DNA from 2 places in the Oceanobacillus sp. FSL K6-0251 genome. Region 2 is predicted to be linked to the other one. Evidence: a T-box and tRNA genes for the amino acid it is inferred to sense, from the RefSeq annotation. Region 2 holds a T-box; the other holds one or more tRNA genes.

Region 1 (15,085 bases), 3.0 Mb from region 2:
CTCGGACAAGGAATTGCGACAGCTGTTGGAATGGCGATAGCGGAAACGCACCTGGCTGCTACTTATAATAAGGAAGGTTTTAATGTAGTCGATCATCATACCTTTGCACTTGTGGGTGACGGAGATTTAATGGAAGGAATTTCTCATGAAACTGCCTCCTTAGCCGGTCATCTTGGTTTAGGGAAATTAGTTGTCTTGTATGATTCAAATGATATTTCACTAGATGGTGATTTAGATAGATCTTTTTCAGAGAATGTGCAGGAGAGTTTTCAAAGCTATGGCTGGGAAGTCATTCGGGTGGAAGATGGAAATGATGTCGATGCTTTGAGAAAAGCAATGAAAGCAGCGAAACAAAATACGGAACAGCCGACACTAATTGAAGTGAAAACGGTAATTGGGTATGGGTCGCCCAATAAATCAGGATCTTCTTCTTCGCATGGAGCGCCTCTTGGTGAAGAGGAAGCGAAACTTACGAAACAAAACTATAACTGGGAATATGGTGCTTTTCACGTCCCCGTTGAAGTATATGACGATTTTAAAAATAAAGTTGCAGAAAAAGGTGCCAAGGCAGAAAGTGATTGGAATGAACTGGTAGAAGCTTATGCTGATAAGTATCCAGAAGAGGGGAAACAATTGCAATCAGTGTTGAAAGGAGAATTACCGGCTAATTGGGATAAAAATCTCCCGGTCTATGAAGCTGGTTCTTCTCTGGCAACGCGAGCCTCGTCTGGAGAAGTGCTAAATGCCATCGCGAAGAATGTACCTAATTTCATCGGTGGCAGTGCGGATTTGGCGGGATCTAATAAAACAACGATAAAGGATGTATCTGATTTTTCAAAGGCTGATTACGCCGGGAAAAATATTTGGTTTGGAGTGCGTGAATTTGCAATGGCGGCAGCGCTTAATGGAATGGCCCTTCATGGCGGATTAAACGTATTTGGCGGCACCTTCTTTGTATTCAGTGATTATTTACGTCCGGCAGTAAGATTGTCTTCTTTAATGAAATTGCCAGTCACCTATGTTTGGACACATGATTCTATTGCGGTCGGGGAAGACGGACCGACTCATGAACCAGTGGAGCATCTAGCTTCTTTCCGTGCAATGCCTGGTTTGTCTCTTATCAGACCTGCGGATGGAAATGAAACGCAGGCAGCATGGAGACTTGCTGTGGAATCAACGGATCAGCCCACAGCTATTGTATTATCGAGGCAGAATCTGCCGACTTTACCAGGAACAAAGGAAAGTGCTTATGAAGGCGTGAAGAAAGGTGCTTATGTGGTGAGTGATTCTTCTCAAGGTGAGCCTGATGCTATTCTTTTGGCAACCGGTTCTGAAGTTCAGCTGGCTGTCGAGGCTCAAAAAGTATTGCGGGAGAAAAATATAGATGCTTCTGTCGTAAGTATGCCATCTTGGGATCGTTTTGAAGCACAAACGGCATCGTATAAAGAGAGTGTTTTGTTGCCTAACGTGAAGAAGCGGGTTGCTATTGAAATGGCCTCTTCATTTGGCTGGGACCGTTATCTTGGGAATGATGGAGTAATGATTGGTATAGATACGTTTGGGGCTTCTGGGAATGGAAATAAGTTAACCGAAGAATATGGATTCTGTGTTGATAATATTGTGGCGCAAGTGGAGCGTTTATTTGTTTAGAATCCGCAGAGATTTAATTTTTTGGTGAACCCAATTTTGGTTCTGCCAAACTCATAATATCCTCATCTATTAAGAATCGGGAGCAAACCGAATCCGATAGATGGAGGATATTTCATTTCCTTTGTTTCTGCTAAGGGAGCATGGATACATAACTTTTAATAAAAAAATTCATTATTTAAAGTAAAATTATCAATCGCTTTCATTTATTATTTTATTCATTCATTTTATGGTATAATACACCATAGACAACTATGGACTAATCAGGAATAGGAATAGATACTTTTTTTGCGAGGATGACGGATAATGAAAATGTTTGTTACGGAAAGAAGAAACAAGATAATGGAACTCTTGCATGATAAGCAGCGGCTGACCGTGAAAGAATTGTCGGAGCAAATCGGTGTGTCTGAAGCAACCTTGCGTACAGATTTAAACAAAATGGAGAAAAACGGTCTTTTAACTCGTACACATGGCGGGGCAATGTTAAATCAACAGAGCGAGGTTGATTATGATACCAGTTTTTCTGTGCGTGAAAAACAAAACCGTAAAGAAAAATCATTGATTGCTAAGGAAGCTTTTCAGTTCATTGAAGAAAAGCAATGTATCTTGCTCGATGCCAGTTCGACAGCACTTGAGTTAGCACGTTATCTTAATGAACAAATGATCCGGCTGACAGTAGTAACGAGCGGGATTCAAACAGCGCTGGAGTTAAAGGATAACCCGAATATTACGGTTATTTTAATTGGCGGTGTGGTGACGAAGGGTTCTACGACAATGGAAGGCACATTAGGGGTGGAGTTATTAAACAAGCTTAATATTGATATTCTTTTTACTTCTGCCAATGGGTTTTCTGTAGAAAATGGAATGACCGATTTTAATTTGTATGAGGTTGAATTAAAACAACATATGGTGAAGAAAGCGCAGAAAATTGTGGCTGTTATTGATCATTCTAAAATTGGGGTGACTTCTAGTGCGCCATTTGCAAGTACAGATCAGATAGATGTACTTATTACCAATGATTCCATCGATTCGGATACAGAGCGGATTCTTGTGAATCATAATATTCAAGTGATTTCGGCGCTGTAAAGCGAGTAATTTTTTGTTTATATATACTTTAAGGAAAAGCACTGTACAAGAATTTTCTTGCGTACAGTGCTTTTCCTTATGATAATATCGAAAACATTAACAAGAACTTTTTGCTGCATCTTTGAAGTTCTGATCAAGAAATTGGCTTTCTCTGTCAGTGATTTGATCTACTTTGCGTTGAGATCCGCCGGACCATGCTACATTCAGATAGGCTTCCACTACTTTTTTAGCGGACTCTGGTCCGATGACTTGGGCTCCCATTGCGATGATTTGGGCGTTATTACTTAATTGAGCGCGTTCTGCAGAGTACGTGTCATGCGCTGTCGCTGCGCGGATTCCCGGGTATTTATTAGCTGCAATTGCAACGCCGAGACCAGTTCCGCAAATAAGCACACCGCGTTCTATTTTCTTCTCGCTGATGGCTTCTGCTACATTGAAGGAAACCCCAGGATAGTCCACAGCATCGCCGGAATGTGCTCCGAAGTCCACCACTTCATGATCGGTTGATTCTTCAATAAATTTCTTTAACGTTTCTTTTAATTCATATCCGTTATGGTCTGCACCAATACCAATTTTCATTCTGCAAACTCCTCTCGTATATTTAATCTACTTTCATTATATACTTCTAATTTTCTTTTATCAACTTTTATTTTCGTTTTTAATCAATTTGATAAAAAATGAAAATAAAATTGCGTACTTTATGGAAGCATCTTTTTCGACTGTGTACAATTCTACAGAAAAAGATTCTTTTGATTCAAAGTATATATTTTAGATATACGAGAGGACGTTGAAGGTTTCAATCATTTTTTATATCAATTATTATTTTATTTCATTTGCTTTTATTTTATTTTTACTTGTTTCACTGTATGAAGAATTTGTTTGTAATTTGCAGGGTCATGTCCGAATCGGCCGATGAAAACCCCGTCTACATCGTCATGGGCGGTAATTTCATAGACATTGTCTTTGCTCACCGAGCCGCCGTAAATGATACGGATGGCTTCCGCTGTTTCTGCATAATATGCTTCTTTAACAATTTCGCGGATCAGTTCATGTGTCTGATGCACATATGCTGCATCGGCTGCTTCTGTCTTTCCGATTGCCCAGACTGGCTCATAAGCTAAGATGGTCCTTCCAATATGTTTTACGTCGACTTCACCAAAGGAAGTAAGGATTTGTTCCTTCAACACCTGTTTACGTTCCAATTTATTCTCTAAGTATTCCTCTTCACCAATGCATAGAACGGGGGTCAGTCCTTTTTCCAGCGTAAGTTTTGTTTTCAAATGAATCATATCCAGTGTTTCGTGGAAAATACGTTGTCTTTCTGCATGGCCAATTTCCACATAGGTTGCGCCTATGTCGATAATAGATTCAATTGAAACCTCTCCGGTATAAGCGCCATTTTCATAGGATGAAATATTTTGTGCGCCAAAGGCAATTTCAGACCCTTTTAAGGCTTGTGCTGCTGGGTAGAGGACACCTAAAGATGGGAAGGCGAATTTTTCTACTTCGTTTTCGTTTTTGGCCACTTCTGCTAAGGCTTTTACTAATTCCGTTGCTTTGTCGATTGTGTTAACATATGTTTTATAGCTGATTCCAACGACTGGTTTTCTCATATTATTATCCTCGCTTTCTACTTTTTGAATGCGTTTCCATTTATGATTGTATTTTTCCCTCTATCGTATAGGTATTTCATTGTACCTTTTACAAAGAAACTGTACATTCGCCGGAGGGCAGGCGAATTCGGGTTTTGGCAATACATCACCCCTTTCAGGTAGAAGTTTAAAAGAATGGCTGTTCAACAGCTTGGGTGCATTTTAAATCATCGTGCCAACGTCATGGGGCAAATCAGATAGAAACAGGATTCTCAATCCTTTCTTCTGCTTTTTTTAAATAGCATATAATCATACACATCCTGCATTTCCTCGGGAGTGAGAGCTGCCATATCACGGAGCATCGCTTCGGCATCGGGACTTATCTTTTGAATGTGCTGGACCAATTCATTCTCGTGGTCAGCTGCACTAGAAGGAGCTTCTTCTGCTCTGCCTAATAAATAGTCTGCAGTAACCTTCAATGTATCGGCAATAGCGGTTAATTCTTCTCCTTTAATTGGGCGTTCGCCAGATTCGATCCGATTCATGACACTGACGTTCATATTTACTTGTTTAGCCAGCTCTTTTTGTGTCCAATTTCGTTGCGACCGTAATTGAATGATTCGTTGACCGGTATTCATTGCGCACCTCTTTATTTCTATTTTAGAAATTAATTATAACATATGAAAACGGTGAAAAATAACTTCTGGCGAGGTTTGGATAGAAAAGCGAAAGTATAGTATAATTGTTATAGATTCAGTGTTGGAGATACATATTTTGGTTGATGAAGGAGCGGCTTCAATGAAACGGGTAGGAATCCTTTTTATAATAGCAGGTGTCATTTGTATTGGTGTTTTTGGCTATCAAATTATAGGACACGAACAATCGCAAAAGCAGTCTTTGATTCAGGCGGAGGAAAGAATCAAACAAGGCGCCAATGAGCAGGGTGAAGCAGGCGGGGAGGATACAGAAAAATCAATAGAAGCGTTCGATGCGGACCAGGACGAAGCATTTGCTACATTAGAGATACCTAAATTGGGAAAAACGTTGCCTATTGTGGAGGGGACAGACCCAGATTCATTGCAAAAAGGAGTCGGACACTTATCCAATTCCGTTTTTCCTGGGCAGGGGGAGCAAATCCTCTTATCCGGGCATCGGGATACGGTTTTTCGTGATTTTGGTGAATTGGAGATAGGGGATACATTTGTGGTGCAGATGCCTTATGGTGAGTATACGTATGAAATAAGAGAAACGGAAATTGTGCCTGAGGATGACACTTCTGTCATCGGTGAGATGGGGGAAGAGGTATTAGTTGTCACTACCTGTTATCCATTCCACTTTGTGGGCAGTGCGCCGGATCGTTTTGTTGCCTATGCTTATCCGGTTTCTGAATAATAGAACAAAAAAGGAGCTTTCAACCTGATAAATCATATCTGGCTGAAAGCTTCTTTTTAATCATTTAGTACGGTTTTTAACGTTTCAATATTTTTTTCCATTAGACTGAAGTAATCTTCGCCGTTTTCTATATCCTCTTCGGTAATAGTCTCCATATTGCTCAGTACAGCACTGTCAGCGCCAATTTCGTCTTGGATAATTTCACTAATTCTGCTGCTGATATTTCGTTCAAAGACAACATACTTTAAATCATATTCGCGGGCAGTATCCACTATTTCCACCAAAGCAGACTGAGAAGGCTCCTGCGAAGAGGAGAGTCCATGGATGCTGATTTGTTCTAAGCCGTATCGATCTTCCCAATAGCCATATGCTGCATGGGAGACAATCATTTGCGGATGGTCTGCGTTCTCAATCGTTTGTGCTAATTCCTGATCCACCTGTTCCAATTGTCCTTCTAATTCCTCTAAGTTCTCCGTGAAATATGCTTCATGTTCTGGCATTTTTTCGATAAGAAGATCGGTAATATTTTCAGCTAATTGAATGCTGATGACAGGGTCAAGGAAAACATGCGGATCACCCACACCGCTTTCGCCGTCATGATTATCGATCAATAATTCAACGACGCCTGATTCGGCAATTACTTCTCCATCTGCATCTTCAAGCTCCAGTTTTACTTCTAACGTATCGTTGATTTGTGTTTCAAAGGAAGCATCGTCCGCTTCTTCATCCAATTCCCATTCCTCTGAACCCTCTGTGCGGAAATACCAGTTCCATTCCGCGATGTCTTCATCGACATTTGCTTCTGCTTCTATGGAAGCTGTATCGCCGCTGTGGTAATGGTCATTGATGCCGTCAATGATAATGTCGCCGTTGTCCTCTGCTTCTTCCTCGTTGTAATGTTCTTCTTCATTCTCATGAGCGTGCTCCGCTTCTCCGCGAAGAGGGATATCTTCACCGATGGCAGAAACCTCTACATTTTCTCCTTCTAAAATATCCTCCGCTTTGGAAGCAAAAGGCTCCATGCCGACACCGGAATAAATAAATAAATCCTTCTTAGCTAAATCGACCATCTCACGTGAGCTTGGTTCGTATGTGTGTGCATCCGCATTTGGCGGGTAGATGCTTTCTACATCGACATAATCGCCGCCGATTTTGGAAATAAAATCTTCTAATGCGAAAATAGTAGTAGAAATTTCAAGCTGTTCCTGATCTCCATCCTGACTGTCCTCTGCGGATTGACAGCCTGCAAGGAAAAGAAGGAATAAACCGAAAAAGAGAATGACCCGTTTTTTCATTGAATTGAACCTCCATTAATTTATATAGTGCGTTTGAATTTCTTATAAAAAAGAAAAATAAGTAATCCTTACTATTATGGTTTGCTTCGTAAAAAACAAACAATGAACCTGTAATTCTTATTATTCGTAATCGTTACGATTTAAAATTTACAGGTTTTTAGAGGGGTTGTCAAGGAGTTTTTTACAAAAAAATTGTCAGCAGCTCATTTGCTGCTGACAATGGATGTGGTATTTATTAAGGTAAGCCGACAATCGTTTTTGGTTCTAAGAATTCTTCGATGCCGTAATCTCCCCATTCGCGTCCAATACCAGACTGGTCGAAACCGCCAAATGGAGCGGTAAAGTCAGCTTGTTCATTATTGACTACAATTCTGCCGGAGCGAAGGCTTTTTGCTGTTTTGGTCAGCGCCTCCGGATCATTACCGACAACATAGCCTGCTAACCCATAAATTGTACCATTGGCAATTTCAATTGCTTCATCTAAATCGTTATAGGTGATAACGGAAAGTACAGGACCGAAAATCTCTTCCTGGGCAATCGTATCTTCAGGTTTTACATTAGTAAATACAGTCAGTTTAGAATAATATCCGGTTTCCAAGCCTTCTGGTTTACCTGTTCCGCCGGTAACTAGAGTTGCGTTACTGTCGATTCCTTTTTGGATATAGTCTTGAACGGTTTTCCATTGATCCTCCGATACCTGTGGTCCGGTGAAAGTAGACTCGTCTTTTGGATCGCCGACAGGATATTCGGAAATATGGTTTTTAATCGCTTGGATAAAATCATCATGCATGGATTCTGGGACCAATGCTCGCGTTCCTGCTGTACATACTTGACCTGTATTGCCAGCGATATGGGAAATAGCTGTTTTTGCAGCATAATCCACATCTGCATCATCCAATACGACAATTGGCGATTTGCCGCCAAGCTCTAAGGAAACCTTTTTAATATCTTGAGCGGCGTTTTCCATAATTTTCGTACCTACGCCGCCGGATCCTGTAAAGGATACAAAGTCGATATCTGGATGAGAGCTGATGCCGTTACCGATGGTAGAGCCTGTTCCGTTTACCAGATTGAATACGCCTTTTGGAACACCGGCAGCTTCGAACACTTCTTTTAATAAGACAGCCGCGAAAGGTGTTTCTGTTGATGGTTTTAATACGACGGTGCTGCCCGCTGCAAACGCACTAGCCAGCTTTGTGGACGCCTGATTTGTCGGGAAATTCCAAGGCGTGATTAAACCAGCGACGCCAATCGCATCCTTTTGGATAAAGGAGTTTTCCCGGTTTTCAGTAAAGTCAAAATCACGTACCAGTTTTGCCGCTGTCCGGAAATGATTTAATCCCATCTGATATTGTACGTTGGTTGTAAATGTTACTGGAGAGCCAAGCTCTGCCATGATAACTTCAATAAATTGATCTTTTCGTTTTTCATATTCATCTGCGATTCGGTCTAATAAATCAGCACGTTCTTCTTTGGTTGTTTGTGAAAACGCCGGGAAAGCATCCCGTGCAGCTTGAACTGCTTTATCAAGATCCTCTTTGGTACCAGAGCTGATTTCACCAATTTTTTCTTCGGTTGCAGGGTTGATTACATCAATTGTTTCGTTTCCAGTGGAATCAACCCACTGACCGTTAATATAATGCTGTATATAGTTATACATTTTCTCCACCCCTTTGCTTGTTTTTCAATAAAGAATATTCAATAATACGTTATCAGCCTTTTTGAATATCCATTACTACTTGTTCCCGCAATAAAAAGTGATTAAACGTAGTAGAGAACATGGATTTAGCCAATAAAAAAACTGTCTCTTCTTAAATAATGAAGAGAGACAGTTTTTGAGAGATTAGCCGCCAATAATATTGAATCCGGCATCTACATGCAATACTTCGCCGGTGATTCCACGTGCCAGTTCGCTAAGAAGGAATAATGTTGCATCTCCAACTTCGTCTTGATCGATGTTGCGGCGCAGCGGAGCTTTTTCTTCCACAACTTGAGATTTTTCGTTGAAATTAGCTACTCCTTTTGCAGAGAGTGTACGGATTGGGCCGGCTGACACAGCGTTCACACGAATGCCATCTTTGCCCACATCTTCAGCTAGGTAGCGGACGCTTGCTTCCAGAGAAGCTTTAGCAACACCCATCACGTTATAGCCAGGAACGACTTGTTCTGCTCCGATGTAAGTTTGTGTCACGATCGAACCGCCTTCAGTCATCAGTTCCTTCGCAGCATTTGTTATGGTTACTAAGGAATAAGCGCTGATTTCTTGAGCAAGCAGGAAACCATCGCGGGAAGTAGTGACAAATTCACCCTGCAGGTCTTCCCGTTTAGCAAAGGCAACAGAGTGAACCAAGCCGTGAATCACGCCGATTTTTTCTTTTATTTCATGAAAGGCTCCCTGAATACTTTCATCGGATTCAACATCGCAAGAGATGATTGCTTTTGGTTCAATTTCATGCTTCTCTAAAAGTTTTACTAATTTTTTGTAGGATCTTTCCTGTCTATTGGTGAAAATAAGGTTCGCTCCGGCATTATGTAGAGATTTTGTAATACCCCAAGCAATACTTCTTTCGTTAGCGACGCCCATTACAACAATGTTTTTACCTTCTAATAATTTTGTCATACGTATCCTCCATTCAACATTTAACTTAGCATCTATTATAACGGATTAGTACCAGGTGATAAAGTTATAAACTGTTTTTCTTTTCTATAAGAAGTATGTGTGATAAGTAAAAAAGCAGTTCAGTTGGACCGCTTTGCCGATTCAGAACCCAGGTAATCGCAGTCGGGAAAATATACGGTACTTTCCTGCCGGAGAATTCTTGTTGTCAAAAAAGATACTCACGCTGGTTTTATATTTATAGAAGAAAAGAGAGGAAATAAGAAATGAGAAGCCTTGGAAATAGTGTCATAACGGGTTTGGTGGAGTGATTTATCGACTTTTGAAAAATAAAATAAAGTTTTTTTCATTTTTCCCTTTACAAACGGTTGGTTCCTCGATATAATAAAATTCGTCAGTTTGCGAGAGAAGCTTTCAAAAAGCCTCTCAGAAACGCATTATGGCCCGTTGGTCAAGCGGTTAAGACACCGCCCTTTCACGGCGGTAACACGGGTTCGAATCCCGTACGGGTCACCAAATGGAGGATTAGCTCAGCTGGGAGAGCACCTGCCTTACAAGCAGGGGGTCGCAGGTTCGAGCCCTGCATCCTCCACCATCACGCCGGCCTAGCTCAACTGGTAGAGCAACTGACTTGTAATCAGTAGGTTGGGGGTTCAAGTCCTCTGGCCGGCACCATTTTTTCATGTATATAATTGATAATATGGTTAACAATAATATGGAGGGGTAGCGAAGTGGCTAAACGCGGCGGACTGTAAATCCGCTCCCTCAGGGTTCGGCAGTTCGAATCTGCCCCCCTCCACCATGTTTTTGTTGGGCCATAGCCAAGCGGTAAGGCATCGGGTTTTGATCCCGTGTACCCCAGGTTCGAATCCTGGTGGCCCAGCCATTTTTATTTTTTAGAAGAAATACATGATAATACTATTACTGATAATAGTATTTTTTTATGGACAGGGCTATATATAATAACCTGTCTTATCATAGGAGCCATTAGCTCAGTCGGTAGAGCATCTGACTTTTAATCAGAGGGTCGAAGGTTCGAATCCTTCATGGCTCACTACAAGCATGACAAGTATAAAACACAGAAAAACGGGATAATCTTATCTCGTTTTTTTCTTTATCAGCATAAAAATCTCATATTATTTGAACAACAGTTCAACGTTAGTAAAGAGCCTGCCATAGTCTGAGCAGTCCAGCGTTTTTGGTATATGTTAGAAGCTGGAAATACCAATGCATTACGGTAATGCTGCAAACATAGTTTAAGTCACGAAATAAGTATCTTCTGAATGAAAAAACGATAGAATTCGTGTTATAATCAAAATAGTTTATTTTAGTACATTGTAATAAAAAAGCATATTTCAGATATGATAAATAAAAAGGATGAGCTAGGCATGACCTCTTCAAGAATACCAGGTTTTTATAATATGACGGTAGAAGAAAGGCGGGCATTATTACGTGAGGCCTTTACTTTAACAGATGCAGAAACGCAAAATTTGTCTAACGCCGATGCGCTTACGGTAGGAAAAGCAGATAATATGATTGAAAACGTCATTGGCACCTATCAATTACCATTCGGATTGGGATTAAACTTTTTAATAAACGGGAAAGAATATGTAGTACCGATGGCTATTGAAGAAGCTTCTGTTGTTGCTTCTGCCAGTCATATTGCGAAGATAGTCAGAGAGGCTGGCGGTTTTCGGACAGAATCAAAAGAAAGACTGATGATTGGGCAGATTCAAGTGGTTGGATGTCCGGATTTTCAAGAAGCAAAGCAGCAAATCCTTCGTCAAAAAGATATATTAATGAAAGCTGCCGATGATGCCTATCCAAGCATTGTCAGCCGCGGAGGCGGTGTGAGAGACTTAGATGTACGGGTTTTGAATGAGAACGATGCATCGTCTTATAGCAAAATGCTGGTCATGCATATCTATGTAGACACCTGTGACGCCATGGGAGCGAATATGATTAATACCATGGTGGAATCGATTGCGCCAATCGTGGAAGAAATAACCAAAGGAAAAGTGCATTTGCGTATTTTATCGAACTATGCCGATCGCAGCCTGGCTACAGCAAAATGTGTAATACCTCCGCATCTGCTAAAAACAGGTTCGTTTGCTGGAGAAGAGGTCAGAGATGGTGTCATCCATGCGTATGAATTTGCTGCCTCTGACCCGTATCGTGCAGTAACGCATAATAAAGGGATTATGAACGGCATTGACCCTGTTGTGATTGCGACAGGAAATGATTGGCGGGCAGTAGAGGCGGGGGCACATGCTTATGCTGCCAGAAATGGTCATTATGGCTCCATGACTACGTGGTCAAAGGATGAAGAAGGTAATCTCGTTGGTGAAATTGAGTTGCCAATGTCGATAGGAACTGTCGGGGGAGCGACTCGCGTGCACCCATTAGCTGATTTTTCTTTATCCGTTATGCAAATTGAATCAGCAGAAGAGCTTGCGCAGGTAATTGTAGCAGTTGGTCTTGCTCAAAATCTTGGAGCGCTCAAAGCGTTGGCGACCGATGGGATTCAAAAAGGGCATATGGCGCTTCATTCACGTTCTGTTGCGATAGCTGGCGGAGCAACTGGGGAGATGATTGATGTGATAGCAAAACAATTAGTAGAACAACAAGAAATCCGTGTGGGAAAAGCTAAAGAATTGGTGGAACAGTATAAACAATGAGTGCAGAAAAAGTAACAGCATCGGAAAAAACAGCTATTGGCGTAGCTCATAGTAAGGTCATTTTAATTGGAGAGCATTCGGTTGTACACGGGCAGCCGGCAATTGCTATTCCATTTCCTTTAATTGGCGTAGAGACGGTAATTGAGTATGTTCCTGGAGCGGTGAAAATGGACAGTACCTTTTATCATGGCCCATTGCGGCATGCCCCGAAAGAGCTGGAAGGAATTGTGGAATGTGTCTCTAGTTCTTGTGAATATCTTGGGATTCCTTATAAGGATTTGTTAATACGGATTAATTCCTCGGTACCGCCAGGAAAGGGTCTTGGTTCAAGTGCATCTGTCGCTATTTCTATTATTCGCTCTTTATTCCATTATTGCGATAAGGAATGCTCGACAGAAGATTTGCTGCAATTAGCGAATGTGGCAGAAACCTATGCGCATGGAGCACCAAGCGGGCTGGATACCTTAACGATCACTTCCGATAAACCAGTGTGGTATAAAAAAGGAAGTCCTGTTGAGCACATTGAATTAGGAGAAGACCTGCATTTTATTGTTGCAGACTCCGGCAGATTTGGGGATACACGTACATCAGTTGAATCGGTAGCAAGTCTGTTAAAAGCAGCTCCGCAGCGTATCCATTCCAAAATAGAACGGATCGGGGCGTTAACGCATCATGCAAAAGATGCATTGGAAAAAGCTAGTAAACAGTTTTTAGGTCAACTGTTAAATGAAGCACAAAAAGAACTGGAAGCATTAGGAGTCAGTGATGCCGGTTTAAATAAATTGATTCGCTTTGCCCGGGAAGAAGGGGCTTTAGGTGCGAAATTGACAGGCGGCGGAAATGGCGGTTGTATCATTGCGCTTGCGCAAAATGAAGTTCATTCAAAGCAGCTGGCAGAGAAATTACGCCGTTTTGGTGCAGCAGCAGTCTGGCCGTTTGTTTTGAAGAAATAAAGCGATGCCTCATTCGGCGGGGCTTTTCCCCGGCTGAATGAAGCCGCATGAAAAGAATGATTTGACAGGGATTGTAGAAAAGGAGATTCAAATAATATGAAGGCAACAGCAAGAGCGCATACGAATATTGCTTTAATCAAGTATTGGGGGAAGCGGAATGAATCATTGATTCTTCCTGCCAACAGTAACCTTTCCGTGACATTAGATGGTTTTTCTACAGAGACAACCGTTCATTTTCAGGAAGGGTTAAAAAAAGATTCCTTTCATTTGAATGAACAGAATGTAGAAGGAGATGCGCTTGGAAAGGTAGCGATATTTTTAGATAAGGTGCGTGCTCTTTCTGGAAAGGAAATCTATGCACAGGTTCAATCTGTGAATCATGTTCCTACTGCTGCCGGATTTGCTTCTTCTGCATCTGGTCTTGCAGCATTAGCTGCAGCAAGCTCCAAAGCAATCGGACTTTCTCTAAATGATACGGAATTATCGAAGCTGGCTCGTCAAGGCTCTGGTTCTGCTTCCCGTTCGATTTTCGGCGGTTTTGTTGAATGGCAGATGGGGAAACGGGAAGATGGATCCGATTCGTTTGCCGTGCAAATTGCTGACAAGTCACACTGGGATATTCGCATTGCTGCTGTGGTTTTGTCAAAAACAGAGAAAAAGGTCTCAAGCAGGGAGGGGATGCGCCGTACCGTAGAAACCTCTCCTTTTTATGCAGGCTGGCTGGAGCAGACAGCAAAGGATCTGCAAGAAATAAAACAAGCCATTAAAGTGAAGGATTTTGAGAAGATGGGAAGCGTTGCAGAAGCGAACTGCATGCGCATGCATGCTACAACTTTGGGAGCGAATCCTCCGTTTACATACTGGCAGGATACCACGATGCGAGTGATGCAGACGGTACAAACCTTAAGAGAACAAGGGATTCCTGCCTTTTTTACGATTGATGCCGGCCCGAATGTAAAAGTTTTATATTTACCAGAAAACGAAGCTAAGGTGAAAAAACGCCTGCAGGCAACAGAAGGCGTGGAGGATATTATAATCAGTAAACCCGGAAGCGGAATAAGCTATAGATAGGAGGATAATATGGTGGCAAAATCAATCACGGTCAAAGTACCAGGGAAATTAATGATTGCGGGAGAATTTGCCGTATTAGAGCCTTATCAGAATCTGGCAGTGATGGCTGTGAACCGTTTTGTCTATGCGACGGTAGCGGAAGCGGATAGCCACCAGCTGACTCTTTCGGACTTTTCTCTTCATAAGGTTCCATGGTCTTGGCGAGAGACAGACATACATATTGATTCAGACGATCCCAGGCTGTCTTTTGTTAAGAATGCACTCCGGATTACATATCGTTATTTAGAAGAACAAGGACTGCCGGTTCTTCCGATGCATGTTTCTACACGCAGTGAGCTGGATGATGCCTCTGGCGTGAAATATGGATTGGGCTCCAGTGCAGCGATTGTTACTTCTATCGTAGCGGGAGTATTACGTTTTCAGGCTCCGCAATTGGCTGAAAAAGATACCATTTTCCGTCTGGCTGCGATATCGCATGTGATTACGCAAGGAAACGGATCGGGAGCAGATATCGCTGCATCCACTTATGGCGGGCTGCTTCAATTCTCTTCTTTTCAGGCAGATTGGCTTCTCGAAGCATACCAGGAAGCGGGGTCTGTCACAGAAGTCGTAGAGAAGGATTGGAAATATTATAAAACGAAGCCGATTACGCTGCCAGAAAATGTTTACTTTTGTGTAGGCTGGACAGGCAGTGCTGCATCTACGAAAGATTTAGTGAACCAGGTGCGCTTATTGAAAATAAACAATGCGAAAG
Region 2 (15,085 bases):
AAGACAAGGCAGTTTTGAATCATAAACTGCTTTGTCTTTTTCTATGGCTGATAAGAGACAGTACTGGTTTGAAAAAGAAGAAATCTAACCTCCATTACAATCAAATAATCGCAGTATACTTAAGCATATCTTCTAACAGTAATTTGTTTTTCTCTGTGATTTCAGCCCTTCTAGGAATTACCGGATAAGAATCGGCTGCATCCTGCCAATTTGCCGGAAGGGCTACGGGAGCTTCCTTTTGCCATTTTTTCAGCCACTTTTCAGGAAGGGGACCTTTACAGCAGCTTCCTGTTTTCATCACATTCCACACCTGTCCCCACGCACGTGGCACAACACGCCACATGTCGTATCCGCCGCCGCTGACAGCAAGCCATCTTCCATCACAATACGTATCTGCAATTTCAGCGGCAAGCAAAGGGATTCTCTCATATATCTTCATGGTGCCGCACAAATGTGTTAAAGGATCAAGAAAATGGCTGTCCGCTCCATTTTGTGTCACAATAATATCTGGTTTGAAGAACGCAGCAATTTTCCGTAAAGCTGTTTCATATAATTCTAAGAAAGAATCATCCTCTGTAAAAGCATCAATAGGTAAATTAAAACTATAGCCGTGTCCGCCTTTGATTCCTCTTTCATTTACGTTTCCCGTACCTGGAAAAAGGTAACGGCCTGTTTCATGTATAGAAAAGGTGCATACATTCGGATCATCATAAAAACCAGCCTGCACGCCGTCCCCGTGATGTGCGTCTGTATCTACATAAAGCACTTTCAAATCCTCCTGTTCCCGCAAGTATTTAATAGCAATCGCGCAATCATTATAAATACAGAACCCGGAGGCTTTACGTGGAAATCCATGATGAAGTCCGCCGCCAATATTGGTTATTTTTTTATAATCTCCGTTTAATATTTTATCAATAGCAGTGAGACTGCCTCCAACTAATGCAGAAGAAGCTTGATGCATATTTGGAAAAATAGGTGTATCTTCTGTTCCTATGCCATACTCCTGTGCCCGATCTGCTATTAAATCTCCGCTGCCGGCTCTTTTAACCGCTTCAATATAGGTTGTATCATGAAAAAGAGCAATCTCTTCATCTGATGCAACCCGAGGTACAATGAAATCCTCTGCTGTTAAGGTAGCCTGCTCTTCCAGCAGTTCCTTCGTCAGTAAGGTCCTCTTGTGATTAAAAGGGTGATCTTCTGAGAATTGATAGTTTAAAAAATTAGAAGTATAAATAAAACCTGCCTGCTTCGTCATTTCTTTGGCTCCATAATATTATTTGGCCAGAGCAGGGTATAGCCGGCATCTCGAAGGTCATTGATAATAGGCATCGGATTTAACGTTTTAACACGGAAGACAAGTATTTTATAGTCAGGATCCTTATAAGGATAAAGCAATACGGAAACAATATTTACATTATGGTTGCCGAATACACTTGCCACCTTTGGCAGCTGTCCAGGCAGATCAGGTACTTTTACTTCAATAAGGGAGCTTTGTTCATGTGTTCCGGTCAATTGAATCAATTTATAGAGCATATCTTTTTCGGTTACGACACCAACCAGTTTGTTTTGGCTGACAACCGGTAAACAGGCAATCTCTTTGTCATAAAAAATATAAGCAATTTCTTCGACAAAATCCATGGGATGAATCGTTATCACCGGACTCGTCATAATGGTCTGAATCTCTTTGTTAAGAATATGAAAATCACTTGTATCCAAAAAAGTGGATGGGCTTGCATCTCTTACGTCGCGGTCAGAAACAATACCGAGCACCTGCATCGCTTCATCTACAATCGTGATATGTCTGATTTTATGCTTTTCTAACAGCTGCAATGCTTCATTAATTGTTGCTTTCGGTGGAAGCGTTATCATATTCCTGTTCATTAATTCTTCAACTAGCATAGTAGAATCCCCCTTCAGTTATATCTCTGTTAATAATGATTCGGACCTAAAAAACGCAATTTATCAAATCGTTCAATGGATTTTTGCGGCACATTACTTCCTATACGGACCATCAAACAGTTAGCCGGATGAGAGTTTATCTCCGGTTCATCTGTAGGAGCTGGAAGAAGCCCTCCCGCTGCCATCATCTTTTCCATCACTTTCCGATAATCCCAGATACTTAATTGACTGTAATCAAGATCCCAATGCCAATAATATTCTGTAGAAATGACAATATAATTTTCCATGTAAGGGTCCTTCATGGATTGCCGGAGCAGTGTAGACCCGACGCCTCCGCCCCGATATTTCCGGATAATCTCAATTGCGCCTAATTCAATTAAATCCTCCATATTGAACTTGGACCATCTTTCCAATGGATCAGGATGCAGGTAAGTCACATAGCCGATAATGGTATCTGTTGTACGTGCAATGATAATTCTAGACTCTTCCAGCTCTGCGATGTCTAAAAGTGCTTCAAATTGTTTGTCAGCTGGCCGGAATGCAGTTAATTCTTCATGAAAATGATATTGTTCTAACTGGGAGCGTGAAACAGGACCTTCGATTGTCAGCAGACCTGCCTCTGTTTCTAAAAGGATTGAATCAAATTCCTTTATGTGTTTCATCCATCCACCACCTTTATGAGATACAAAATGCTCTTACCATCCATTATACAGAAAATCGCAGCATTTTTTTAGTATTTTTTGATAATTGTTAGGAAGCTTATGGTATGTAATAAAAAACTTCACTCTATAAGCGGATATCCCTTGCTTGATAGAGTGAAGTTTTATTAAAAATATATATCATTTGTTAATCGTCATCATCACCGTCATCGTCTGAGCTGGATGAGGACATACTGACTGGTATGCCAATTCTCAGCCATTTATCTGTTTCTGTTCGAGGATAGAGCATGGAAAAGTCATCCATATCATCATAACCATTTTCTCTCAGCCAGTCAGGGTTGAACATAATCCCGTTGCTTCTGCTGAATGACCTGCCGTCGTCATCTGATTCTAAAACGCGTCTGCTGCCTCTGGTTAAGCTATTGTCCTCTTCTGTCGGCACATGACGGGAATCAAATAAGTCTGTTTTAACCAGACCTACATCTTCACATAAATCGGATGGAAGCATTCCTGAAACGGCGCAGTAGCTTCTTTCTACAATGCCGTCCGGACGTTCAAACGTTGATTCCGGTGTTACCAGGACAGGGTCTACCTGCGCGGCGGCATTAATAACCTCCGCCCACAACTTCATATTCCGCTGACTGTATGTCAGATGATACTCATGATTGATGGGAGCAGGCGTTTCATAGCCAATCCAAGTTCCAAAGGTAATATTTGGATTAGTTGCTACAAACCAGGCGTCATGATAATCCTGAGATGTTCCTGTTTTTCCAGCCCAGTCGACATTTGTGTTTTGAAGCTGGGAATTCACGAAATTACCTGTCCCGTTATCAATCACATCCCGCATCATATCGACTGTCAGGTAAGCTGTTTCAGGTGAAAATACTTCTACTGGATCCGTTTCATGCTCATAAATCACATCGCCTTCAGCGTTTGTGATTCTATCAATCATATAAGCATCTGCAAACTTCCCGTTATTGCCAAAGGTGGAGAAAGCATTGACGTTTTCTTCTACTGATATACCATGGTCCATTCCGCCAATAGAAAGAGATGGCTGAACATGATCACCAGGCGTTAATGAAGTGATGCCCATCTTTTCCAAATATTCAGCAGCAGGGTCATTATTGATTATTTCCATATACACGGCGGCAGCAGGAATATTATAGGAATTGGCCAGCGCTGTACGGGCAGAGACAAGGCCATAATTTCCTCCTCCATAGTTACGCGGAGGCCATCCACCAGCAAATGTCCTAGGATAGTCTGCAATCGGTGTTCCCGGCTGAATAACGCCTTCTTCCATCGCCGGCGCATAATCAAGCAAAGGCTTGATGGTACTGCCGATAGAGCGTCTTGTATCCGTAGCGAAATTTACCTGGTGATCTTCATCAAAACCGCGTCCGCCGATAAATGAAATTATTTTGCCGGTGTTATTTTCAACCATTATCGCACCAGTCTGGATTTCCTGTGTTACTTCATATTCTTCCCCATCACTGTTTGTAGCGGTAAACGTTCTGGCATATCCATAGTCTGAATAATTGTCTGCTGCTTCTTCCATGGCGTCGTACATTTCTTTATTAATCGTCGTATGGATTTGATAGCCGCCGTCACGTAATTCTCTTTCTGTACGCTCCGCATATTCAGCTCGTAAATCGTCATCTTCTGCCAAATCTTTCTCAGTCACGCCGTCTTCTTCCATTAATAAACCTTGAATAATATCCTTGGTTCTTTTCTCTACTTCATAAGTGACATATGGATATTCGTCTGTAGAAGAAGGGATCGCATCAATAAAATCGCTGGCAATATCATAATTGGCAGCTTCTTCGAGTTCTTCATCTGAAATAAAATTCATATCATGCATGCGATTTAAAACTGTTCTCATCCGGCTGATTCCAGCTTGCAATTCTTCTTCAGACTTTCGCGCACCTTCCGCTGTAAATGGTGTGTAGGAAGAAGGACCTTGCGGAAGGCCGGCCAGATATGCAGCCTGCGGAAGTGTTAATTCAGATGCCTCTACACCGAAAATACCTTTAGATGCTGTCTGTATACCTGCAATATTACGGCCGGATGAATTTCTGCCATAAGGAATAATATTTAAATAAGCTTCGATGATTTCATCTTTTGTAAAATAATTTTCCAGCCGCATTGCTAATAATATTTCTTTGGCTTTCCGGTCAAAGGACACTTCGTCTGTTAGAATTTGATTCTTAATCAGCTGCTGTGTCAGTGTGCTTCCTCCTGTTTGGACAGAGGAATTTAGAAATTCCTGTGCCGTCGCTCTTAAGATCGCTTTTGGCACCACACCGTTATGCTCGTGAAAATACTCGTCCTCTGTTGCGATAACCGCATCAATCAATGTAGGTGAGATATCGTCAAGTGCTACTTCTTCCCGATATAAATCACTTCGGATATCTCCCAGGTAGACATCGTTAGCGAAATAAATACTGGATGTCTCAGAATAATTGTAAATATCATCTGCCATAGATGCTTCACTTCGTAATGGTTCGTCATAAACCAGGGAGGCAAAGTACCCAAGTCCGATTCCGCCGGCAAAAATCCCGCCGATGCCGATAATCACAATGACAAATAATACAATATTCCAAACAACGTCGTATGTAACTCGTGATGTCTGCTGGAGAATACCTTTTTTCCACCAGTCTTTAACAGTATTAAAAAAACGTTGCAGTTTTTCTTTCATAATAGACATTAGACCTCCTATTTCAACATTTATTATAACATAGTGAAAATACAGTTTGGTAGTAAGACGGAAAAAGGCTTGCATAGAAGAACTATTTATGCTATGAATAGTATCATATGAATTTAATTTTTTATGAAAGAAACATGGAAGGATCGAAGTAGCAACGTGAATCCCTGTCTTAGAGAACTGACGGATGGTGCGAGTCAGTATATATTCACTTGCGAATTACAATCTGGAGTTTTTCTTTTTATTATTCGCGTCATGGAGGCTGATAATAAGAAGAACGGTGACAACCATCGTTAACAAACCTTAAGCGGCTATTTTATAATAGCAACAAGGGTGGTACCGCGAATCCAACTCGTCCCTTTCTTACCAGAGAGGAGGCGGGTTTTTTTATTTACCTTAAAAAGGATGTCCCAAAAGCGGGGAGCAGCTGGCATTGTCAGTAAAAAGAAAATACAAATAAGCAGGAGGAAATAATATGAATATTTTACAGGATTTAGAAAACAGAGGGTTAGTAAATCAAGTAACAGATCGGGATGGATTAGAAAAGCATCTTGAAAATAATCAGGTAACCTTATACTGCGGCTTTGACCCGACAGCGGACAGCTTGCATATCGGACATTTAGTCCCTTTAACGATGCTGCGCCGGTTTCAGCGGGCTGGTCATAAACCGATTGCCTTAGTCGGAGGGGGAACCGGGATGATTGGTGATCCAAGCGGCCGTTCAAGTGAACGCAGCTTGAATACCGAAGAGGTTGTTTTTGGTTTTACGGAAAGCATTCAAAAGCAAATTGCCAAAATTGTAGATATGGATGATACCTCCAGCGATAATCAAGTTGTCTCCCGCAACAACCACGATTGGCTGGGAAATATGACAATCATTGATTTCCTTCGCGGAGCAGGAAAGCATTTTGGGATTAATTACATGCTGTCTAAGGATTCGGTTGCTGCAAGACTTGCACAAGGAATTACCTTTACCGAATTCAGTTACATGATTCTGCAATCACTAGACTTTTTACGGTTATACGAAGAAGAAAATTGTACATTGCAAATTGGCGGAAGTGATCAGTGGGGGAATATCACAGCAGGGTTAGAGCTTATCCGCCGTTCCAGAGAGAACCAAGGGGAAACTGCTGAAGCATTTGGCTTAACTGTTCCTTTAATCACAACGGCAGATGGAACAAAATTCGGAAAAACCGCCGGGAACGCCGTGTGGTTAGATGCTGAAAAAACATCTCCATATGAATTTTACCAGTTTTGGATCAATGCTGATGATCGTGATGTGATTCGTTTTATCAAATACTTTACTTTCCTGTCAGATGAGGAAATTGCAGAGCTGGAAAAAGAAGTAGAAACACAGCCGGAAAAACGGGTGGCACAGCGCCGTCTGGCAGAAGAAATGACACGCAGCATCCATGACCAGGCTGCTTTGGATCAGGCGCAGCGAATTTCTGCAGCATTATTCAGCGGAGATATCAAACAATTAAAAGCAGATGAAGTAGAACAAGCGTTTAAGGATGTTCCCAATCATGATACGGGGAAAGAACCTTCCAGCTTAATCGATTTATTAGTGGATGCTTCTATCTCTTCATCGAAGCGGCAGGCAAGAGAAGATGTGAAAAATGGAGCTATCTACATTAACGGAGAACGTGTTCAGGATTTGGATTACGTGGTAGATGAAGCGGACCGTTTAGGGGATGCTTTCACGGTTATCCGCAGAGGAAAGAAAAAATATTTCTTGATTCGTTTTCAATAAAAAGAAGAAAAAATAGATTTGACGCTGTGATAACGTCAAATCTATTTTTTCCTCCAATACAGTATATACAGCGAAGTATATATTTTATTTGTTGTAGAAGAATAAAGCCAACGTGGCGGGACCTGAATGCGCGCCAATCACGGAACCAACCATTTCAATAATAATATTTTCTTCTTTGACATGAAACGTATCCTGAATCATTCTGGAAAGCTCCTGTGCACGAGGTAAATCATCACCATGGCTGATTCCAATGGTTTGATTTTGGAAATTGCTGCCCCGCTTTTCCATGACCTCTATCATGCGCTTCAGCACTTTCTTCGTTCCGCGAATTTTTTCTAAAGGAATAAGCTTTCCTCCGTCGACATGCAGAAGAGGTTTGATATTCAATAAGCCGCCGACAAAGGCAGCGGTTTTACTGACACGGCCGCCGCGATATAAATACTCTAAATTGTCCACAGTAAATATATGCTCCATCTGTGCGGCGTTTTTGGCGGTTTGCTGAATGATTTCATCAAAAGAGATATCCTTTTGAGCCATTTTAGCTGCTTCCAGTACGACTAGACCGAGGCCCAGTGAAGCACATTTGGAATCAATAATGTGCAGCTTTGCTTCAGGATATTTCTCTTTAATTTCTTGTTCAACCATTTTTGCAGCTTGGCAGGTTCCGGATAATTCCGATGAAAAAGCGATATAGAGTAGAGGCTTGCCTGCTTCCGCATAAGAAGTGAAGATTTCTTTAAATTGGTTTGCTGATGCCTGCGATGTTTTTGGTGTCTGTCCTTCCCGCATCGCATCATAGATTGTCTTCGGTTTAATATCGACACTGTCCCGATAATCTTTTGATTCAAGATGAACAGTTAAAGGTATCATTTCAATACTATATTCGTTATAATAATGTTCGGATAAATCACATGCGCTGTCTGCCAGAATGGTGATTGCCATTTTAATCACATCCGTTTCTATTTAAATAAGATTTAATTATAAGTTTACGTTTAATTGAATATTTAGTCAAAAATTTAATAAAGGAGGCTGTTTTGTGTTTTATATTGAAGCTAAGAGGATAAGTATAGTAATACTTGGAGCATTATTAAATGCTGCATCTTTAAACTTCTTTCTTATCGGTGCAAATGTCTATGCCAGTGGATTTACGGGAGCGGCTCAGCTATTATCCAGTATTTTTAATGATTTCTTAGGAATCGGCCTATCCACAGGTATTTTATTAGCTCTTTTAAATATTCCAGTTTTGATTTTAGGATGGTTAAAGGTAGGAAAGGGATTTACTGTTTATAGTGTGATATCTGTATTTTTCTCTACGTTATTTTTAGAGATATTACCGCTTATTTCTATTTCGAATGATATTATTTTAAATGCGGTATTTGGCGGTGTTATCGCTGGAGTCGGTGTAGGTATTACATTAAAAGCAGGTGCCTCTACAGGCGGTATGGATATTGTGGCAATGATATTATCCCGTCTGAAAGATAAACCGATTGGCAACTATTTTTTAATTATGAATTCCTTGATTATTGTTATTGCAGGTATTTTATATGAACCTGAAAATGCGTTATACACCATGCTGACACTTTATGTAACGACCCGTGTGATCGACACCATTCATACACGCTATGAAAAGGTTACCGCGTTTATTGTTACTAAGAAAACGGACGAGCTGCAGAAAGCCATCCATGATACGATGGTTCGCGGGATTACGATTTTGCCTGCAAAGGGAGCGTATACGAAAACAGATAAAAGTCTCATGTATCTTGTTGTGACAAGATATGAATTATATGATTTAGAAAGAATTATCAATGAAGTAGATCCAGAAGCATTTACAAATATTGTAGAAACTGCTGGAGTATATGGGTTCTTTAGAAAAGATTAAAAAGGTGTGTATATGTATGAAACGTTGGTATGCTGTTATTGCTGTGCTCGTACTATTGGCAGGCTGTGGGAATAGAGATGGGGAAGTCATTGAGCCGAGTGCTCCGGAGGAAAATAATGAAACGACAGGCACCGTAATGTTCCAGGAAATTGACATTACAGCAGATGGAGAACAATTCCATATCGTTGGTCAGGTAAGAACAGAAGGAAATGCTTTTTTCTATCGAATTGAACAGGATGGAGAAACCATTCAAGAGGAAACAACGGTAGACTTGGAAGAAGCAGATGCAGGTTCTTTTCAAAGCTTTCAAATCATGGAGACATTCTCCGAAGATACGCTTAGTCATGAGGAGCCTCCATTCGTCGTGATGTATGGAAAAGATGAAGATGATAATGAGATTAACGCAAATTATGTACCGATAGATACAGAAGAATAAGCTGTTTTTTGCCAGTATTATTTAAAATCCCCGGATTCGCTAGACCATAAGCGGTTCCGGGGATTTATAAGATAACAAGAAAGAGGCCGGGGAGCTCCCGGCCTCTTTCTTAATAGCCGAATTTAACAAATATTTCTTCCACCTTGGGATTAATATTCTCCCAGTCAGCGTCAAAATGTTTGTTGACCGTAATAAAATTTTGATAGCCAAATACGTTATCAACATCTTCCAGTTTCATTAATTCATTTAAAATTTCATGCTCGCTAACATCACCGGGCATAACAGAAATACTGTTTGTCCCAGAAAAAATAACACTATCTGATGTGTATTTCATTGCATTTGGATTTGGTGTCGGGGAAATATGTACTGCCATATGAGTACCTCCTCATTTAATTGTTCGTAAGTTTATATTAACAGAAAATCGAAAAGAGATAAAGAAAAGGAAGGCTGCATATGTTTTATCTGCAGACTCCCTTCTTAATAACCATTACACAAGGCTGTTATTCTTATTAAGATTTAAATATTCTTCTAAAAATATGCTGATACCGTCTTCTTCATTCGTTAAGGTCTGATGTTTGGATACAGAGACAAGGTCGTCAATCGCATTTCCCATAGAAACACCGACACCGGCATAATCAATCATTTCTAAATCATTGTCCTCGTCGCCAAAAGCAATAATATTTTCACGGGCAATGTGATATTCGTCAGCAATAGCTTTTAGCCCGACTGCTTTATTCATTCCTTTTTTGATAATTTCAATGATATTCCATGGAGCGCCCCATTTACGATGTTCAATGACTTCCGCATGATAATCATTTAAATGATTTCGCAGCTCCTCTACCTGCGAAGCGTTAGGATGAATAAGAACAGAAGTCGGATCATATTTTAATTTAGATTTAATGTCGCCGATAATATATGGTGATTGCTCGGGGAAATCTTGAAAGATAGTCATAATATCTTCACTGTATTGATCTAAATAAACCTGGTCTTGCACTTCAGCTAATATATTTTTTACTTCGACTTCGTTGGAAACATCAATAATCCGATGTGCGGTAGTCAGGGGCATTGGCGTGTGAATACCTTTCCAGCTGGTATCCAGAGGATGGTGTACAAGTGCTCCATTGAAGTTTACCATCGGTGTTTTTAATTGGAGTTCCTGATAGTATTGAATACTGGCACGGCCGGGTCTTCCGGTGGCAATAACAACCACGTGGCCATCTTCTATTGCTTGAGATATCGCCTGTTTATTTCGAATACTGATTTTCTTATCATCTGTCAATAACGTACCATCTAAATCCAATGCGATTAAGTGCCTGTTTTTATTTTCCATTCTGTCACCTCTCATTTGATTTTTATGTTACCATGATTTGAAAATATGTAAAGTAAAGAAAAATTAAACAAAAGTTGCATTGTTTGCGAAAGATATTACAAAAACTTTACAATAGAGATAGTACGTTGATAAGTGAAAGGAAGCGTGTCAGAAATGATAGGAATATATCAGGAACCAATCGAGGGAATACCTTGCTTGCATGTTGTCGATCAAAAGTATGCTGGCGGGGAACGGCCGACGGTTATTTATTACCATGGTTTTACAAGCGCGAAGGAGCAAAATTTGCCGATAGCCTACATGCTTGCTGAGAAAGGATTTCGGGTGCTTCTACCGGAAGCGCTGCACCATGGGGAAAGAAACAGCGGTTTATCAGATGATAAACGGCAGCTCGCTTTTTTTGAAATCGTGTTAAAAAATATTCGTGAATTGGATATTATCCGGAAATACTTATTAGAAAATAAGCTTTTAAAAGAAAATGCATTAGGTGTAGCTGGAACCAGCATGGGAGGAATTACAACAAGTGCTGCGCTTGTCAAATATTCCTGGGTCAATGCAGCGGCTGTTATGATGGGTACCCCTAAACTGCAAGCATATGCGCACCAATTACTGCAGTATGCTGAAAAGAATGGGAAGACACCATTTACACAAGAAGATTTGGATGATTTGTTTGAACAGCTGGCTGAATTAGATTTGTCTGCCCACGTGGAATCACTTCACGAACGTCCGTTAATGTTCTGGCATGGGGAAAATGATAAAGTAGTTCCTTATGAACAATCGCACTCCTTTTACCAAACAGTCAAGCAGGCTTATAAAAAGAAAGACCATCTGCAATTTATTGGCGAAAAAGGCAGGGAGCATAAAGTTAGTGTGCCGGCAATGCACCACGCTGCAGAGTGGTTTGAGCGGCATCTGTTGTAAAATGATTTAATTACATGTTAAAGTATGATTTAATAGAAACAAGGGAAAGGAGGATGACACGTATGGATGAAGCGATGAAAGAGAATCTAATGGGTGCATTAGAAAACGTTATTGATCCGGAACTAGGTATTGATATTGTCAATCTTGGTTTAATATATGATGTAGATTTGGATGATGATGGCTTGTGTGTAGTTACGATGACATTGACTGCAATGGGATGTCCTTTATCTGCGCATATTGAGGCAGATATCAAGCATGCTTTATCAGATATTCCAGAAGTAAAAGAAACAAAAACAAATATTGTTTGGGATCCGCCTTGGGGTAAAGATAAGATGTCCCGCTATGCGAAGATTGCCTTAGGTATTCCAGATTGATAAAAGAGAGCAGAATATAAACAAAGGCATCCGTCTAAAAAGAATGGATGCCTTTGTTTATATTTGGAGATTATTATAAGAAAATCAATACAAGAATACCGACGATGACACAGTAGTATGCGAAATACTCCAGTTTTCCGTGCCGCATCACGTTCATAAACCATTTAAGTGCAAAATAGCTGGCAATGAAGGACGTAATGAATGCTACCAGATAAGGTGCCCATAGATAACTCATTGCCGGGTCACTGGCGATTTCAGGTATTTCAAGAATACCTGTACCAAGACTTACCGGAATATAGAGCAGGAAAGAAAATCGTAAAGCTGTTTCCTTTTTCATGCCGACAAGCATCGAAGCAACGATAGTTGCACCGGATCTGCTGATTCCCGGCGTGACAGCAATCGATTGAACCAGGCCGACAATGATAGCATCTTTTGTTGATAAATCTCCATCCTGTTTGCGTCCTCTGAGATTACGGATAATCCAAAGAGCAAGAGCGGTGATTAATAAAGTTATCCCGACTACATTCGTTCCGCTCAGCGTTTCGCCAAGTGCATCTCCGAATAACACGCCGATAATCCCGACAGGAATGGTTGCGATGACGAGATAAACAACAAACATAAAGTCACTTTTGACCGTTTTATCTCCTTTGAATAAGAACTTCCATGTACTGACGATTAAACGTATAATATCTTTGCGGTAAATCAGCATTACAGCCAGTAGAGAAGCGAAGTTAACAAAGATTTCAAAAGAAAGCCCTCTTGCTTCAATATTAAACAGCTCTCTGACAATGATTAAGTGTCCGCTGGAGGATACCGGTATTGGTTCGGTAACTCCTTGTACGATACCAAGAACAAAATACTGGATCAGTGTCCATAAATTACTTAAAGCGTCCATGTTTTTATACCTTCCTTTATTTTTTCTTCTCTGATTGTACAGTTATTTCTTAAAATGAACAAAGCAGAACTACAATCAATTTTGTCCATTCCAATTTATTAGCCTGTCCTTATATGTAAATATGCTAAAAATGATAAGCATAGAACGTTTTCTTTAATAAAAGGCATTTTAGAAATATAGAAACCCCTTGCCGCATAGAATAAGACAAGGGGTTTTACCTACTTAGTGTCTTCTTTCAAAACCAGACCAGCTAAAGCAAAAACGAATATAGAAAAAATACCCGCTACAATCAGTGCATCACGAACAATAAATGGTGCTGCGCCCATGCTTGTCAATACATAAGAGACTGCTAAAGAAATAGCTACAGCCCAAAAAATAGTTGCTATAAAACGCATAAGTCCACCTCACTTTACTACCTTATCTAAGCGTACCATAAATACTATTTTAACATGAAAAGCTTTTTGTTGCTGTAAAGAATTTAAAAAAATCATGAAAATTAATGGTTCTTTACCTGAATATGACTATAAAGGAGTGTTTTCCTTGCGAGTATTCGTTACTCCCCACAATCATTGGATTGGCTACCATATAGTAACAGAGTTATTAGATGCGGGCTGCCAAGTCGATGGAAAGCGGGATAATCAAATCGATTCTGGACTGGAAGATTTTTTTGGAAGGAACAGTCATTTTCAAGAAACGGGTCAAGTGATAAGTCCATATGATTTGGCAATTGTCATTAATCATCATTCCGATATAACGGATTTGCCGCAGTATACTAAAAAGATATTGCATATATATACCGATGCAAACGGACATAAGATATCAAATTATGCAGACACAACAGTGATTTCCGCTCCCTATCTTATTGGGGAAGGAATGGAAATGAACGAAAATGGATTGATTGCAGACGGCAGACTGCTTTCTTTTGCAGATAAAGAATGGCAAAACAAAGCGATTTATATCAAAGATTTTTTAAATGTATTGATGCAATGGATAAAAATGACCCATTTGCCAAAATTAATAGAGATTATCTCTGTTAACGATAACTTAACAAACACAAAAGTTGAAAAAAAGCAGGTTCTGCTGGAAAATAGAGATATAGATGAAGTAATAAAAACAATACAAACATTTAATAAGCGACTTCGGTAATGAAATGGGTGTGCTAAGTTGAAATATATCTACTATCCAACAATCCTTCTGTTTTTGATTTGTACATTGTCTGCTTGCTCTTATTTTGAGACGGGTCAAATACAAAATGTCGGGTTTATAACGGATTCAGAAATAGATAATAACCCTTGGACAGAGCAAGGATATCAGGCCATGGAGGAGATTGGTGAAAAATATGATGTAGATGTTTATTATAAAGAAAATATACAAACGATGCATGATATGCAGGAAGCTGTTGACCAATTTGTTCAAGATGGTGTGAATTTGATTTACGGGCACAGTAATATTTATGGAGAATATTTTATGTCATTGGCAGAAAGTTATCCAGATGTTCATTTTGTTTACGTGAATGGAGGAGAGTCCGAAGAAAATGTAACCTCTCTTAATTTTAATGGGCATGCCATGGGATTTTTTGCTGGTATGGTTGCTGGAAATATGACAGAAAGCCAGCAGATAGGGATTATTGCGGCAAATGCTTGGCAGCCGGAAATTGAAGGATTCTTTGAAGGGGTCAATTATGTAAACAATGAGGCAGAGATAAAATTCAATTATACAAATGATTGGAATAACGTGGAACTGGCGTTGAAAAATTATAATGCCATGCAGCAAGAAGGTGCAGATGTTGTGTATCCGATTGGAGATGCTTTCAGTGAAGCTGTCTTGAAAGAGGCAGAAGAGGATAATCTTTATGGAATCGGATATATGATGGATCAAATGGAAGTTGCGCCGGATGCCGTATTAACAAGCACGATTCAACATGTTGGAGAGTTATATCAAGCAGCAGCAGACGAATTTAACCAGCAGGAGCTGGAAGGAAAAATTTATACCTATGATTTTAAAGGTGGTTTTATATCACTTGGTGAATTTCAATCCGCTGTCCCCGATGAGGTAAGACTTCAAGTAGAGGAAGACATCGAAGCGTACATTGAAACAGGTTTATTGCCAAATGAATATTGAGCGGCGAAGCAGTAATCAAAAAATATAATAAATCAAAAAAGAAATTGGATAGCCTGGTTATGAAGAAGGGGTAAAATTGTAACTTGCTATCCAATTCATTTTATCTTAAAATTAGTACCA

What was found. The T-box of region 2 lies ahead of tyrS (tyrosine--tRNA ligase). A T-box ahead of a tRNA ligase gene usually reads a tRNA of that ligase, here a tRNA-Tyr.
Region 1: it encodes a tRNA-Tyr, which carries the amino acid that the T-box ahead of tyrS (tyrosine--tRNA ligase) is inferred to sense. The anticodon was not compared.

The regions. Positions count from the first base shown of each region.
Region 1 covers NZ_JBBORS010000001.1:262,752-277,836, forward strand. Annotated here, with positions in the region: gene tkt (transketolase) at 1-1,650, shown strand, start outside; gene MKY45_RS01400 (DeoR/GlpR family DNA-binding transcription regulator) at 1,954-2,733, shown strand; gene MKY45_RS01405 (RpiB/LacA/LacB family sugar-phosphate isomerase) at 2,830-3,312, opposite strand; gene tpiA (triose-phosphate isomerase) at 3,573-4,346, opposite strand; gene MKY45_RS01415 (helix-turn-helix domain-containing protein) at 4,598-4,963, opposite strand; gene MKY45_RS01420 (class D sortase) at 5,124-5,717, shown strand; gene MKY45_RS01425 (metal ABC transporter solute-binding protein, Zn/Mn family) at 5,774-7,012, opposite strand; gene MKY45_RS01430 (aldehyde dehydrogenase family protein) at 7,248-8,672, opposite strand; gene fabI (enoyl-ACP reductase FabI) at 8,856-9,632, opposite strand; tRNA gene MKY45_RS01440 (tRNA-Glu) at 10,071-10,145, shown strand; tRNA gene MKY45_RS01445 (tRNA-Val) at 10,149-10,224, shown strand; tRNA gene MKY45_RS01450 (tRNA-Thr) at 10,229-10,304, shown strand; tRNA gene MKY45_RS01455 (tRNA-Tyr) at 10,347-10,431, shown strand; tRNA gene MKY45_RS01460 (tRNA-Gln) at 10,441-10,515, shown strand; tRNA gene MKY45_RS01465 (tRNA-Lys) at 10,611-10,683, shown strand; gene MKY45_RS01470 (hydroxymethylglutaryl-CoA reductase, degradative) at 11,018-12,307, shown strand; gene mvk (mevalonate kinase) at 12,304-13,260, shown strand; gene mvaD (diphosphomevalonate decarboxylase) at 13,357-14,331, shown strand; gene MKY45_RS01485 (phosphomevalonate kinase) at 14,341-15,085, shown strand, end outside.
Region 2 covers NZ_JBBORS010000001.1:3,294,011-3,309,095, reverse strand. Annotated here, with positions in the region: gene MKY45_RS16520 (acetoin utilization protein AcuC) at 101-1,255, opposite strand; gene MKY45_RS16515 (acetoin utilization AcuB family protein) at 1,252-1,899, opposite strand; gene MKY45_RS16510 (GNAT family N-acetyltransferase) at 1,929-2,561, opposite strand; gene MKY45_RS16505 (transglycosylase domain-containing protein) at 2,746-5,262, opposite strand; T-box leader at 5,389-5,622, shown strand; gene tyrS (tyrosine--tRNA ligase) at 5,735-7,012, shown strand; gene MKY45_RS16495 (DegV family protein) at 7,097-7,954, opposite strand; gene MKY45_RS16490 (YitT family protein) at 8,049-8,891, shown strand; gene MKY45_RS16485 (hypothetical protein) at 8,908-9,327, shown strand; gene MKY45_RS16480 (NifU N-terminal domain-containing protein) at 9,437-9,700, opposite strand; gene MKY45_RS16475 (Cof-type HAD-IIB family hydrolase) at 9,815-10,657, opposite strand; gene yjfP (esterase) at 10,811-11,575, shown strand; gene MKY45_RS16465 (metal-sulfur cluster assembly factor) at 11,638-11,949, shown strand; gene MKY45_RS16460 (undecaprenyl-diphosphate phosphatase) at 12,023-12,844, opposite strand; gene MKY45_RS16455 (DUF2929 family protein) at 13,063-13,239, opposite strand; gene MKY45_RS16450 (hypothetical protein) at 13,385-13,990, shown strand; gene MKY45_RS16445 (BMP family ABC transporter substrate-binding protein) at 14,009-14,965, shown strand.